4 regions of the Brevibacterium sp. 'Marine' genome follow, and region 1 is predicted to be linked to each of the others. Evidence: riboswitches for the same ligand, from Rfam matches in the RefSeq annotation. Region 1 holds a riboswitch; each other region holds the start of a gene.

Region 1 (3,277 bases):
TCGAGTACGTGCTCACCGACAAGGGACATGATCTCAAAGGCGTGCTCATTGCGTTCACCGACTGGGGAGATCGCTGGGAAGCGCCGAACGGGAGGCCGATCATCTACCGACACGACGACTGTGAAGGCGAAGTGCACAGCTCGATTCGCTGTGACTCCTGTGGTCAGCAGCCTGACATCGTCACCGTCTCCAAAGGGCCGGGAATGCCCGACGAGAAATGGGCGCATCGGCAGAAGTAGGGCATCACAGCGGAGTGCGGAGCTGAACTTGGACTATTTTCGTTTGACAGTAGCGTGCTTGACCTTTTGCAGTTTCGCGAGATCTTCTGGACTCATAGGCCCGGTGTGCAATCCATCCAGGTAAGGCCTCTCGGCTTTGAATACGTCGAAGTTGTTCAGATCGCCCAGCGAACTCTGCCAGAGGCGAAGCTTGGATTCGTATGTGATGCGATGGTGCATGTGGCTGCCGAGAGCCTGAGGTACCCAGTCGTACTTTGATTCGCGTTCGAGTTGGTAGTCGATGGCTCGGCTGACAGATGCTGCTATCCAATCGGCAAACTGAATATTGGAGCTGAGAGCACTGTCGATGTGCATGGGCGGCTCAATGGCAGCATTCATTTCCCTGAATTCTTGGGCACGCGAGAATATGTGTGCGTATATCGTCGCTACTCTTGCAGCCCGTTGCTTCTCATTGATCTGGTCCATCAGCATCAGTAGATTCTCGCCGCAATTGTCCGCGTGACGACAGAGACGATTGACCGACTCTCGCATAGCTGAAGCTTCGCGTTGCTCATCGGAGAGTCGCACCTGCTTCCTGGTGCCGACCTCCTTCTGTTCGGCATAGAAGAAGACGCGTCCGCTCAGTTCTGCGAGCCTGTTGATCAGTCCGCGAAAGACACGGATCTGCTCACCGTAACTTCGCCAAGCGTCTGGGGTGAAGATATCTGAGCCCTTTCGCTCCCAGCGGCCCGGGTTCTCCACGCCCCGAAGCTCGCTGGCAAAGACGCGTCGCTTCTCTGCTGTGAAGATCTGACCGAACCTCCGAGCCGAGCTTTCGGGAATGACGAAGCCTGCATAGCCGAAGACGGGATTAGTGTTGAATCTCGGGTGGTCTTTGGCGACGTAAGGGCCGGGTTCACCGATCTCATCGATATAGGCGAGCAGCATGGGCAAACTCTACCCAGCGGCTCTGACACGAGGCCCAACGCAAAAACCCACGTCTGAGACGTGGGCTTGCGACTTGGCGCTCTAGGAGGTGAACTCCTTGCTACCACCTCAATAATCTCACAGCACCGAGGTCCGCGCAATCAGTCTTGCACGGAGACTCAACGGCCAGCATGGCGCACAACGTGGATCGGCGCTCATTCCCCGGCTTGACCTTGTGACTGTGGAAGTCGCCCGTGTCCGGACAGGCTGATACAGTCGAAGCCAATGACATGGGGTGCCTCATGAGGATCCGTTCGCACCGAGACGCTGCGCACGGAGGACACCGAGGCTGAGAGAACACCCATCGAACCTGATCTGGGCCATACTAGCGAAGGGATCGTCATGGTTGACTTCGACCTGCGTTCTGCGAATGCGCGACTGCGCGCAAGCAATCCACTCATCCAGTGCATCACGAACACCGTCGTGCAGCAGTTCAGCGCGAACGTGCTCCTGGCTGTCGGCGCCTCCCCGGCGATGCTCGACCACGAAGCCGACGCCGGACAGTTCGCCGGAATCGCCGGCGGAGTTCTCGTCAACTTCGGCACCGCCTCGAACCATCAGCTGCTCGCCGCCGATGCCGCCATCGACGTCGCCAACGCCGCCGGCAAACCCTGGGTCCTCGACCCCGTGAGCGTCGGTGCCGTCGACTTCCGCACCTCCCGCATCCGCCGCGCCGCCGCCGATCACCCAACCGCCATCCGCGGCAATGCCTCCGAGATCGCAGCACTCGCCGGAGTCGGACTCGGCGGTCGTGGAGTGGACTCCACCGACGAAGTCGACGCCGTCCTTCCCGCCGCCGCAAAGCTGGCCCGAGAAACCGGTGCCATCGTCGCCGTCTCCGGACCCACCGATGCCGTCGTCGCCCATATCGACGGCGCCGACCACGTCGCCCGCGTCTCCGGCGGACATGAGTTCATGCCGCTCGTCATCGGCACCGGGTGCTCACTCGGCGCCGTCACCGTCGCTTACCTGGCTTCCGCCCGGGCAGGCCTCGCCGACTCTGACGGCGATGCCTCGGCCGTCAACGCAAGTGAGCGCACCACCGACGGTGGGGCCGCCTCGGCGAGGTTCGAAGCCGTCATCGCCGCCCATGCACACTTCGCGGTCGCCGGCGAACTCGCGGCCGACGGCGCAAAGGGGCCGGGAAGCTACTCGGTGAACTTCCTCGACGCACTCCACGCCGTCGACGGCGACCGACTCGCAGAGGCGAGAATCAGCCTCGACACGCTCACCTCTGTCAGCGATACGGCCGGCGAAGGCGTCCAGGCATGACCGCCGGATCCGCCCACATCGCTGACAACCCGAACGGCGCTGCCGTGACCGACCGCGCCGCCGTGACCGACCGCGCCGCCGTGACCGACCGCGCCGGTGCGACCGACCGCTTCGCCGGAATCGACACGCGCCTCTACCTCGTCACCGACTCCGCGCAATGCGAAGCCGCCGGCCGCAGCGTCGCCGAGACCGTGCAGGCCGCCGTCGACGGGGGAGTGGGCATCGTCCAGGTCCGCGACAAAGACATCGACGATGCAGCCTTCTACTCGCTCACCCGCCAGGTCATCGCCGCAGTCGACGCCGCCACCCGCGACACCGACCGCACGGTCCCCGTCGTCCTCAACGACCGAGTCGAGGTGGCCCGCCGCCTCATCGACGAAGGCGAGACCGTGCACATCCACGTCGGCCAAACTGACACCACCGTCGCCGAGGTGCGCGCCGCCCTGGGTGCGGCACCGCTCATCGGTCTCTCGGCCGCGGACAGCGACGAATTCGCCGCCGCCCGCAACTCCGGAGTCGTCGATCTCGTCGGCATCGGACCGGTCTATGACACCTCCACGAAAGCCGACGCCCCCGACGGCATCGGACCGGAGCGCCTCGGGGAGTTGGCGGCAGAAGCCGGCCTCCCCGCCGTCGCCATCGGCGGCATCACCGCCGACCGTGCCCCCGACCTGCACGGACGTGGACTGATCGGAATCTGTGTGGTCTCGGCGATCTGCCTGGCCGACGATCCGAAGGCGGCGGCCGAAGAGCTGCTCGCCGCTTTCACCGGGAGCGACCAGTGACGACCCGCCCGCCGA
Region 2 (3,277 bases), 1.4 Mb from region 1:
GCTTCTGGGCTTCCCCAGCCCGCAGCTGCACAAGCGTGAGGTCGAGCAGCGGAGTCGCGACTCCCAGCTCCTCTGCCTTGGCCGACAGATCGCCGAGGATGTGCTCCGTTTCGCTCGGCAGCCCTGCCGTCACATCCCGGTAGAGGGATGAGGTGAAGGCAGAGCCGTCCTCGGTGAGCATCTGCAGCGTCATGTCGTGAGAGGCCTCCGACACCGGGTGTCCGGCCGCGGCCGCCACGGCTTCGAGTTCGTCGATGATGGCATGCACGTGCGATCTGCCGCCTGCTGCCATGATCGCCCCGACCGGGGCGCGGAACAGACAGGTGACGACTCCCGCGGCGGCGATGAAGGTCCACTTCTCCCACAGCCCGTCGATGACTCCATCGACGATCTGGAGTTTGAATCCGGGGGCGTCGAGGGCCTCGGAGATTCGCGTGGGTACGGCCGCGCCGTGAAGATCGCCGATGGTCATCACCGCAAGGTCGGTGAGCTGGACGACGGCTCCGTCTCTGATCGTGCCGACGATCTTGACGAACCCGCCGAGCACCTGCCCGGGGTACCTGTTGTGAAGCTTCTCGATCTGGGCCATGCCGTTGAGGAACGGGATGATCGTCGTCTGCTCTCCCACAGCCGGTCCGATATCGTCGATGACCGAGTCGAGTCCACCCGCTTTGACCGCGACGAGGACGAGGTCGAAGGTCCGCGTTGAGGCACTGAGCTCCTCGGCGGTGATGACATCGACCTGGTTCGTCCGATCGGCACCGGGAGCGGTGAAGCGCAGTCCGTCCGCGCGGACCGTCGCCGCCCGAGCCTGCCGGAGCAGGAACGTGACATCGCGCCCGGCTTCCTGCAGATAGGTGCCGAACGCTCCGCCGGTGGCGCCTGCCCCGGCGATGAGAATCGACAGGTCGGCGCCTGCACCGCGTCCGGTGGATGTGCTGTCAGCTGCTGGGGTCATTCCAACTCCTCCGTGAGCACCCGTGCGACCGCAGCGGGGTCGTCTGCCGAGGTTATCGCACGGACGACGACGGCACGGTTCGCGCCCGCCTGCCGGATCGCGTCCAGTCTCTCCCCTGCCGCGATGCCGCCGATCGCGAACCACGGTTTGCTCGCCTTCGCGGCGGCAGCGGTCAGCAGTGCCGTCCCCACTGCGGCACGGCCGGGTTTCGTCGGGGTCTCCCAGACCGGCCCGACGCAGAAGTAGTCGGTTTCCGGGTCCGCCTCGGCGGCGAGCGCCTGCTCGAGGGAATGGGTGGAGCGTCCGAGGATGACGTCGGGGCCGAGCACGGCCCGGGCCTGACTGCTGGTGAGGTCGCCTTGACCGACGTGGAAGACATCTGCGTCGGTCAGCAGCGCGACATCGGCGCGGTCGTTGACGGAGAAGAGTCTGCCGTGGCGTGCGGCGACATCCCTGAGGACTTCCAATGCTGCGATCTCGGCGCGGGCCTCGAGGCTCTTGTCCCTCAGCTGGATGATGTCGACTCCCCCGCGGTAGGCGGCGTCGAGGAACTCGGCGAGGTCGCCTTGAGCGGTCCGGGCATCGGTGCACAGGTAGAGCGACGCTTCGGCCAAACGGGCCTGCCTCCAGGCTCTCTTCGTCTGCCGCGCTGCGGTGCGCGGTGGCATCTGTGTGGTCATGGTCATAGAGTAGAGGAGTTCGCGGGAGCCTCCCAACGAGGCTGAGAGGGCGTAAGAGCCGACCGTCAGACCTGATGCGGATCATGCCGCCGGAGGGAGTAGCTGTGAGAGTCATCATCGTCGGCGCCGGGATCATCGGCCTGTCCACGGCCTGGTATCTGCGCCGTTTCGGTGCCGATGTCACCATCATCGATCCTGCCCCCGCCCAGGGTGCGAGCCATGCCGCCGCGGGGATGATCGCTCCCGCTGCCGAGGTGGTCTGGGGGCAGACTCCCCTGTATCCGCTGATGCGGACCTCGGCTCAGATGTTTCCGGAATTCGCCGCCGAGGTGGCGAGCGCCGCCGGCACCGATCTCGGTTTCACAGATGCCGGGACCTTGGTGTGTGCGGGTGACCGGGCTGATCTGCAGGCTCTGCGGGAACTGCGCGAAGCACAATCGCGATCGGGTTTCGCCACCGAGCTCATCACCGGCAGTGCCGCCCGCCATATCGAACCGTCGCTGTCGCCTGCCGTGGCCGGGGCTGTGCACATTCCCGGTGATCACTCGATCGATCCGCGTCGTGTATCGGCGGGACTGCTGTCTGCTCTTGCGGCTGGCTCAGAATCGCTCCTCATCCGGCAGCGGGTGGCCGAGCTGCTGGGGGATGGTGCGGCGACAACCGGCGTCACACTGGGAGACGGCCGCCGGTTGGAAGCCGACCAGGTGGTCGTCTGCGCCGGCAGCGCCACCACCGAGATCGCCGGTGCCCCGCCGCTGCCGATCCGGGAAGTCTGGGGTGATGTGCTGCGCTTGCGTGCCCCCGCCGAGGCGACTCCCCTGCTGACTCGGACCATCCGCGGGTTGGTCAACGGTCGTCCTGTCTACCTGGTTCCCCGCCCCGACGGTGAGATCGTGCTCGGTGCCAGTTCCCGTGAGGACGGGCTCTCCGGCACCCCTGCCGGGGCGATCCACCGGCTGCTCTCTGACGGGCAGCGATTGGTCCCGGGCATCCTCGACGCGGAGATCACCGACATCACCACCCGTGCTCGTCCTGGTTCTCCCGACGACCTGCCGATGATCGGGCGCATCGATCCCGGCTGCGTTGTGAGCACCGGCTACTTCCGACATGGCATCCTCTTGGCCCCGTTCGGCGGCCGGCTCGGCGCCGAGCTCGCCCTGGGTGCTGCCTCCGACTGGCCTCCTGACGGGACGCTCGAGTCCGTGTCCCCACACCGCTTCACCACAGACCACACCACCGCCTACCCGATGAGGAGCAACTCATGACCGATCGCGACCACCCACCGACCATCGTCCTCAACGGCGACCATCATGAGCTGCCGGGTGCCACCTCGGCGCTCGACCTCATCGCCGAGGTCACCGGACGGGAACTGAATCCCGATGGGACACCGGCCGACGGCGGACGCTTAGGGCTGGCCCTGGCCGTCGACGGCGAGGTCATCCGTCGCGGTGCCTGGTCCGGGTTCGCCCTGGCCGACGGGCACACCGTCGACATCGTCACCGCAGTGCAGGGAGGCTGAGATGAGCTGGATGGTCGATGACGTGGAGATGTCGTCTCGCCTCGTGATGGGCACGGGCGGGGCGAGTTCCCTGAGCATCCTCGAAGACGCCCTCGTGGCCTCGGGAACCGAGCTGACCAC
Region 3 (3,277 bases), 1.9 Mb from region 1:
CGCGGGCGAGCCATCATCCGGTAGAAGGACACGACGCCGGTGGCGATGTCCCCGCCGATGTAGTTCTGGTTGTGCCCGGCCATCTCGGAGGCGGGGATGGCGTTGTGGGCGACGATGCGGTCGCGGAAGCCCGGGGCGAAGCGTTCGATCTGCCGTGTCACGTATTCGGTCGGATCGAGCGGGCAATCGAAGGGCACGTGCGCGTACGTCCACAGCGGCCGCAGGCCGTTCACCTCGCGGGAGGGGTCGAACACGGTCGGGTCGGAGACGAGGCACACGGGATGGTCGGGCATCCGTCCATTCATCACCTGCGCCTCGGCGGCGGCCATCTGCGCACGTGAGCCGCCCACGTGGATCGTTCCGGCACGGCCGACCTCGGGGTCGGACCAGGGGACCGGACCATTGAGGACGAAGTCGACCTTGGCCGCGGCGTTGCCGTGCTTGAACGTTCGCAGGCTCGTGTCGACGTGGGCCGGCAGCAGGCCGGAGAAGATCTGAGCGGCGTTCAGCGCCGAGGTGTCGAGCAGGTAGGCGCGGCCCTTGGGCAGGTCGGTGACGTGGGTGATCGGGGCGTTCGCGTGCACGGTGCCACCGTGAGCTTCGAGATCGGCGACGAGGTGGTCGATGATCGCTTGAGATCCGCCGATGGGGGAGGGCCAGCCTCCGGCATGGGCGACCGTGGAGAGCATCGTGGCCGTCGCCGCGGTGCCCATCGCCGGCAGCCCGCCGATGGCGTGCGCGGCGACCCCGGTGAACAGGGACTGCGTCGACTCGTGGGACAGCGGAATGTTCCACGCGGGGCTGGCCTGGGACAGGAGCCGCAGACCGAATTTCACGACGTTCGCAATGCCGGGAACATCGCGGAGGGTCTCGGGCACGGAGCGTTTGTCACCGAGGGAGAGCCAGATCGCGTCATCGACACGGTCGAGCAACGGGGCGAAGAATCGCCGCCATTCCGGTCCCGCCTCGCCGAGGCGGTCGACCGTTTCGTCGAGATCGTGGAAGGCCAGCGCGGCCGGTTTCCCGTCGAGGGGTTGGGCGTAGGAGATCTCGGGGGTGGTCAGCTCCATGCCGCGGGCGCGCAGGTCGAAGTCGACGAAGAAGGGGCTGGCGATCGCCAGGGGATGAACGGCCGAGCAGATGTCGTGGGTGATGCCGGGTGCCAGGCCGAGGTCGAGTGTGCGGGCACCACCGCCAATCGTGGCTTCAGCTTCGAACACCTCGACGGAGAGTCCGGCCCGGGCCAGAGTGACCGCGGCAGACATGCCGTTGGGACCAGATCCGACGACGACTGCATCAACACCTGTGCTCATGAGGCCAGTCTAGGCCAGTGGGCTGGGCGGCCGAGATGCGCAGTCCCGGGCGGCTGAGTGCGGCTCAGCTGCCGTAGGCGGTGTCGAAGAAGGCGCGTTCGAGATCGACGGCCTGATTCCAGGTGCGGTTCAGGGTCTCGGCCTCTGCGCCCTCGTCGTCGGTCGGGAACACACGTTCGAGCTCGTCGACGAGGAACTGCACCCACTCGCGGAAGGCCTCGCCTCGGTGGAGGTCGATCCATCCTCGGTGAACCTGCCGCTTCGGCATCTCCTCACGGGACTCGGCCCAGTCGAGGTAGAGCCATTCGGCGACGACGAGGACGACGAGCAGCTGCGGATACGACGCCGAGGCGACAGCAGCATCCATGAGATCGCGGAAGCCCGCCGTCGGTATGGTCAGTTCGGGGTGGAGGTAGGCGGCGGGCGCGACTCCCAACTCGGCGAAGGAATCGACGAAATACGTGTCCTCGTCGGCGACGAGCATGCCCAACTGTCGGGCGAATCGCAGCTTCGCGTCGAGCTCATCGGCATGGGCCACGCAGGCGCCGAGCATGGACAGGAACGATTCGAAGAACTGATAGTCCTGCACCAGATAGTCGCGCAAGACGGTGTCGTCGACGGTACCGGCGAACAGTTCCCTGACGAACCGGTGGTCGACGGCCTCCGCCCATTGCCGGCTGGTTGATCGCAGCAGTGCCGATACCGCTCCGTCAGCGGCCACGCTGATCGACGTGTCCAAGTCTGTGGTGGTCATTGCGATTCCACTCCCTCCGCCGGTGCTCACCGGATCAGGTTCAAAGGGTCTGCATATGCACTCTCAGCGCCGGCTCGCTCGGCGCTCCCCTGTAGGACTTCGACACTATCACCCGCGACAAGAACTGTTGCCAGAGTGATCGAATCAGTTCCGGCAGGTCAGGACTGGCCGATCCAGATCGCGATTGTCGAGCACCCATGTTGCCTTCTCCCACGGAGCTGCCTCGGAGAAGTAGAGACGCTGACCGCCGACGTAGCGATGATTCGACGCGGCCTCGGGATCGGCGGCGAAACCTCCGGCAAACCGCTCGTTTCCGCGTGGTACTGAGATTTCGAACGGCACCTCGACCCACATGCTCGCATCCCAGAGACCCACCAACTCGGGACGGTGGAGGAAGATCCCCTCGACGAGGAGGATGCAGTCCTTCGGCAGACTCCGAGGCTCCGGCGCCAGCGGACCGTCCTCGTCGACGTCCCACACAGCTGGAACGATCGCATCACCTCGACGAAACGGTTCGACGACGGACTCGACGAAAGCTTCGTAGTCGTAGGAATGACGATAGAAAGTGTCTGGTCCCTTGCCGTGGGCGTAGCGGATTTCCCGAGGATGGTGGAAGCCGTCGATGCTGATGGCGGCGACCCGTCGGTGGGAATCTTGTCCAGGAACGTCCGCAGCGGTCTTGGCCAACTTCACGAGCTCGTGAGCGAGCATCGTCTTCCCGGCCCCATCGACCCCATCGAGGGCAATGAGGGCACGTTGCCCCGGCCGGACGGTGCGCAGCTCTGCCAGCAGATCGATCAGAACTCGGGCCCGGGAACTCACCACGCTGCGGACCCGGCGGGGGACACCGACGGCGGGGACGCCTCGGCGAGGGTGTCGGACACGTACTGCGCTATCCGGTCAACGGCTGGCTGCCGGCCGGCCGACAGTTCGGCGGACTCGACCGACGGGTTGTAGTTCGTGTTCGTATTGATGTCGTAGACGACCTCGCGGCCGTCGGCGGTTTCGATGAACTCGATGCCGGCGATCTCGATGCCGAGACCTGAGAGCAGCGTCTCGAGGCGCGCGATGAGCGGGGTTGCGGCCGTGACGTCGTTTCGACGGGCGAACTGGGGAACGTCCGGGCTGGCCCCGGCACCCGGGACCTCGCAGGCATCGGCCGGGCACAGTTCGAACGACCCACCTGAGACGTCGACGCGCACCGCATAGT
Region 4 (3,277 bases), 1.6 Mb from region 1:
CCCCAGTCCCAGCCCCAGGACCTCCCCCAGTCCCAGCCCCGGAACCAGTCGAATCCGAACCGTCTCCGCCGTCGCCGACCGCGCTGAGCAGGTCGAACGTCTCCGCCGCTGGACCGGCCTTGATTCCGGTGTCCAGGGACACGGTCACCCACCCGTCGTCGACGGTGAAGGTGCCGGGGGCGTCGGTCCAGGTCGATTCGTCCTCGAGCCAGTGCAGCCCGACGACGCTGAGCCAGCCGAACGGTTTCGCCAGTGCCGAGTTCCGTGAGTCGCGCCAGGTGTTCCACTCCGTCACGAACTGGTTCACGTCGAACACTCCTTGCCGTCGCTGGTGCGGCAGCAGGATCGCTGCTCCCGCCTGATTCTCGGACCCGGTGGCAACCCGGCGTCTGAGACCTGATCTTCTTCACCTCCAAACTACCGCAAACGATAGGCTGGGGAAATGAATGAATCACTCCCGAGACCGGATCGGGCCGCGACGACAGCGGCCGACCTCGGCGACTTCGTCAGCGCCTCCCCCAGCTCCTATCACGCGGTGGCCACCGCCGCGAAACGCCTGGAAGAAGCCGGATTCTCCCACCTCGACGAGTCCGTTCCCTGGGCGCTGACACCTGGGACCGGGCACTACGTCATCCGGGACGGCGCGCTCATCGCGTGGATGAATCCCACCGTCACCGAGGCGGCTGACCGGTTCCGTGTGTTCGGTTCCCACACCGATTCCCCGGCGTTCAAACTCAAACCCGGCGGCGAGTACACCGCTGAGGGCACCCGTCAGGTCGGGGTGGAGGTCTACGGCGGGCCGTTGCTGAATTCGTGGCTCGATCGTGAGCTCGCCTTCGCCGGTCGTCTCGGCCTCGCCGACGGCCGCATCGTGCTCGCCCGCACCGGACCGATCGCCCGCATCCCGCAGCTGGCGATCCACCTCGACCGTCAGGTCAACGAGGGGCTGACCCTGGACAAGCAGCGTCATACCGCTCCCGTCATCGGCCTGGCCGACCTCGCCGAGGCGGACATCATCGAACTGCTCGCCGCGTCCGCCGGAGTCGATGCCGAGACCGTCGTCGGCCACGATGTCTACACCATCCCCACTCAGGAACCGGCCCTCTTCGGTGCGGCCGAGGAGTTCTTCGCCTCGCCGAGGCTGGACAACCTGCTGTCCGTCCACGCCGGTGTCACCGCGCTCACCCAGCTCGATGCCGACGGCCTCGACGGCATCCCCCTGTTCGCGGCCTTCGACCACGAGGAGATCGGATCGAATTCGCGCTCGGGAGCATGCGGCCCGTTCCTCGCCGACGTCACCGAACGCATCGTCGCCTCCTTGCTGCCGCAGTCGACGCGCAGCGATTATCTCGCGTCGATGGCCTCCTCGGTGTGTGTCTCCTCCGATGCCGGGCATGCTGCTCATCCGAACTATCCGGAACGACATGACCCGCATGTCCGCCCCCGCCTCGGCGGCGGTCCCCTGCTCAAGCTCAACGCTCAGCAGCGCTACGCCACGGATGCGGTCGGCACGGCCGTGTGGTCGCAGGCATGCACGGCCGCTGGGGTCGACTACCAGGATTTCGTGTCGAACAATGCGATGCCCTGCGGGTCGACGATCGGACCGCTGACCGCGACCCGACTGGGAATGACCACCGTCGACGTGGGTCCGGCCCTGTACTCGATGCACTCGGCCCGCGAGATGGTCGCGGTCTCCGATGTGCTCGCTCTCGGTGCCGCTGCGAAGGCGTTCCTCCAAGGCAGCTGACCTCGCACCCCCGGCGGGCCTCGAATCCGCCGACACCGCGGTTGTCCTCACCACGACGATCGTGATACGAATTGCACGACCCCACGGGAGCCCGCTGCACGGGCTGAGATCGGACTGCATCGTCCGAGACCGTAGAACCTGATCCGGTTGATACCGGCGTAGGAAGTGAGGACTGCAGATGACTGCATTCACCCCTGAAACACCCGCCCCTGCCACGACTTCGTCTGACGCAGATTCGCACGACGAATTCACCCTCGAGCAGTATCCGACGCATTCGCCGGCGTGGGTCGACGACACGGAGCACGGCATCCGCGTTCCCGTGACCCGCATCGAACTCGAGGACTCGAACGGCCGGGCCAACGATCCCGTCGACGTCTACCGCACCGTCGGACCGGGCAGCACTCCGGAAGAGGGACTTCCAGCTCTGCGATTTCCGTGGATCGAGGATCGCCTCGACACCGAAACGTACGCAGCCCGCGGCCACCGCATCGCCGATGACGGTCGTGCCGCCGTCCGCCGAGGTGCCCCGTCGCAGCAGTGGAAGGGACGCAGACCGGTTCCGCGTCGGGCCAAGACCGGTCGCACGGTCACCCAGATGCACTACGCAAGGCAGGGCATCATCACCCCGGAGATGCGGTTCGTCGCACTCCGCGAGCAGTGCGATGTCGAGCTCGTGCGTGCCGAACTCGCCGCCGGTCGGGCGATCATCCCGAACAACATCAACCACCCCGAATCCGAACCGATGATCATCGGCAAGGCATTCCTCGTCAAGATCAACGCGAACATCGGCAATTCCGCGGTCACCAGCTCCATCGCCGAGGAGGTGCAGAAGCTGCGGTGGGCCGCGAAGTGGGGTGCCGACACCCTCATGGACCTGTCGACCGGCAATGACATCCACACCACTCGGGAATGGATCATCCGCAACTCCCCCATCCCCATCGGCACCGTCCCGATCTATCAGGCGCTGGAGAAGGTCGACGGTAATGCGAACGCGCTGACCTGGGAGATCTATCGCGACACGGTCATCGAACAGTGTGAGCAGGGTGTCGACTACATGACCGTCCACGCCGGTGTGCTGCTGCGCTATGTTCCGCTCACGGCCGACCGGGTCACCGGGATGGTCTCCCGCGGCGGGTCCATCATGGCCGGCTGGTGCCTTGCCCACCACGAGGAGAACTTCCTCTACACCCACTTCGACGAGCTCTGTGAGATCTTCGCCCGCTACGATGTCGCGTTCTCACTCGGCGACGGACTGCGACCGGGGTCCATCGCCGACGCCAACGATGCCGCCCAGTTCGCCGAACTCGACACACTGGCCGAACTCACCGAACGTGCGTGGGCCCACGATGTCCAGGTGATGGTCGAAGGCCCCGGGCACATTCCGCTCCACCTCGTACGGGAGAACGTCGAACGCCAGCAGGAGCTCTGCCACGGCGCACCGTTCTACACCTTGGGTCCGCTGGTCACGGATATCGCACCCGGATACGACCACATCACCTCGGCGATCGGGGCGACCGAGATCGCCCGCTA

The links. Region 1 has a riboswitch for thiamine pyrophosphate ahead of HF684_RS14000 (hydroxyethylthiazole kinase). Riboswitches for the same ligand answer to the same signal wherever they lie in the genome.
Region 2: it holds a riboswitch for thiamine pyrophosphate, as region 1 does, so the genes downstream of both, thiO (glycine oxidase ThiO) here and HF684_RS14000 (hydroxyethylthiazole kinase) in region 1, are expected to answer to the same signal.
Region 3: it holds a riboswitch for thiamine pyrophosphate, as region 1 does, so the genes downstream of both, HF684_RS03740 (TenA family protein) here and HF684_RS14000 (hydroxyethylthiazole kinase) in region 1, are expected to answer to the same signal.
Region 4: it holds a riboswitch for thiamine pyrophosphate, as region 1 does, so the genes downstream of both, thiC (phosphomethylpyrimidine synthase ThiC) here and HF684_RS14000 (hydroxyethylthiazole kinase) in region 1, are expected to answer to the same signal.

The regions. Positions count from the first base shown of each region.
Region 1 covers NZ_CP051626.1:3,116,207-3,119,483, reverse strand. The annotation lists gene HF684_RS14010 (helix-turn-helix domain-containing protein) at 1-239, shown strand, start outside; gene HF684_RS14005 (DUF3800 domain-containing protein) at 273-1,166, opposite strand; TPP riboswitch at 1,427-1,560, shown strand; gene HF684_RS14000 (hydroxyethylthiazole kinase) at 1,548-2,477, shown strand; gene thiE (thiamine phosphate synthase) at 2,474-3,262, shown strand; gene thiD (bifunctional hydroxymethylpyrimidine kinase/phosphomethylpyrimidine kinase) at 3,259-3,277, shown strand, end outside.
Region 2 covers NZ_CP051626.1:1,696,343-1,699,619, reverse strand. The annotation lists gene HF684_RS07600 (2-dehydropantoate 2-reductase) at 1-958, opposite strand, end outside; gene HF684_RS07605 (DedA family protein) at 1-39, shown strand, start outside; gene thiE (thiamine phosphate synthase) at 955-1,638, opposite strand; TPP riboswitch at 1,650-1,754, shown strand; gene thiO (glycine oxidase ThiO) at 1,743-2,903, shown strand; gene thiS (sulfur carrier protein ThiS) at 2,900-3,157, shown strand; gene HF684_RS07580 (thiazole synthase) at 3,159-3,277, shown strand, end outside.
Region 3 covers NZ_CP051626.1:869,460-872,736, forward strand. The annotation lists gene HF684_RS03735 (NAD(P)/FAD-dependent oxidoreductase) at 1-1,313, opposite strand, end outside; gene HF684_RS03740 (TenA family protein) at 1,378-2,067, opposite strand; TPP riboswitch at 2,062-2,168, opposite strand; gene HF684_RS03745 (uridine kinase) at 2,212-2,892, opposite strand; gene HF684_RS03750 (alpha-L-glutamate ligase) at 2,886-3,277, opposite strand, start outside.
Region 4 covers NZ_CP051626.1:588,033-591,309, reverse strand. The annotation lists gene HF684_RS02595 (DUF1684 domain-containing protein) at 1-307, opposite strand, end outside; gene HF684_RS02590 (M18 family aminopeptidase) at 443-1,747, shown strand; TPP riboswitch at 1,822-1,930, shown strand; gene thiC (phosphomethylpyrimidine synthase ThiC) at 1,926-3,277, shown strand, end outside.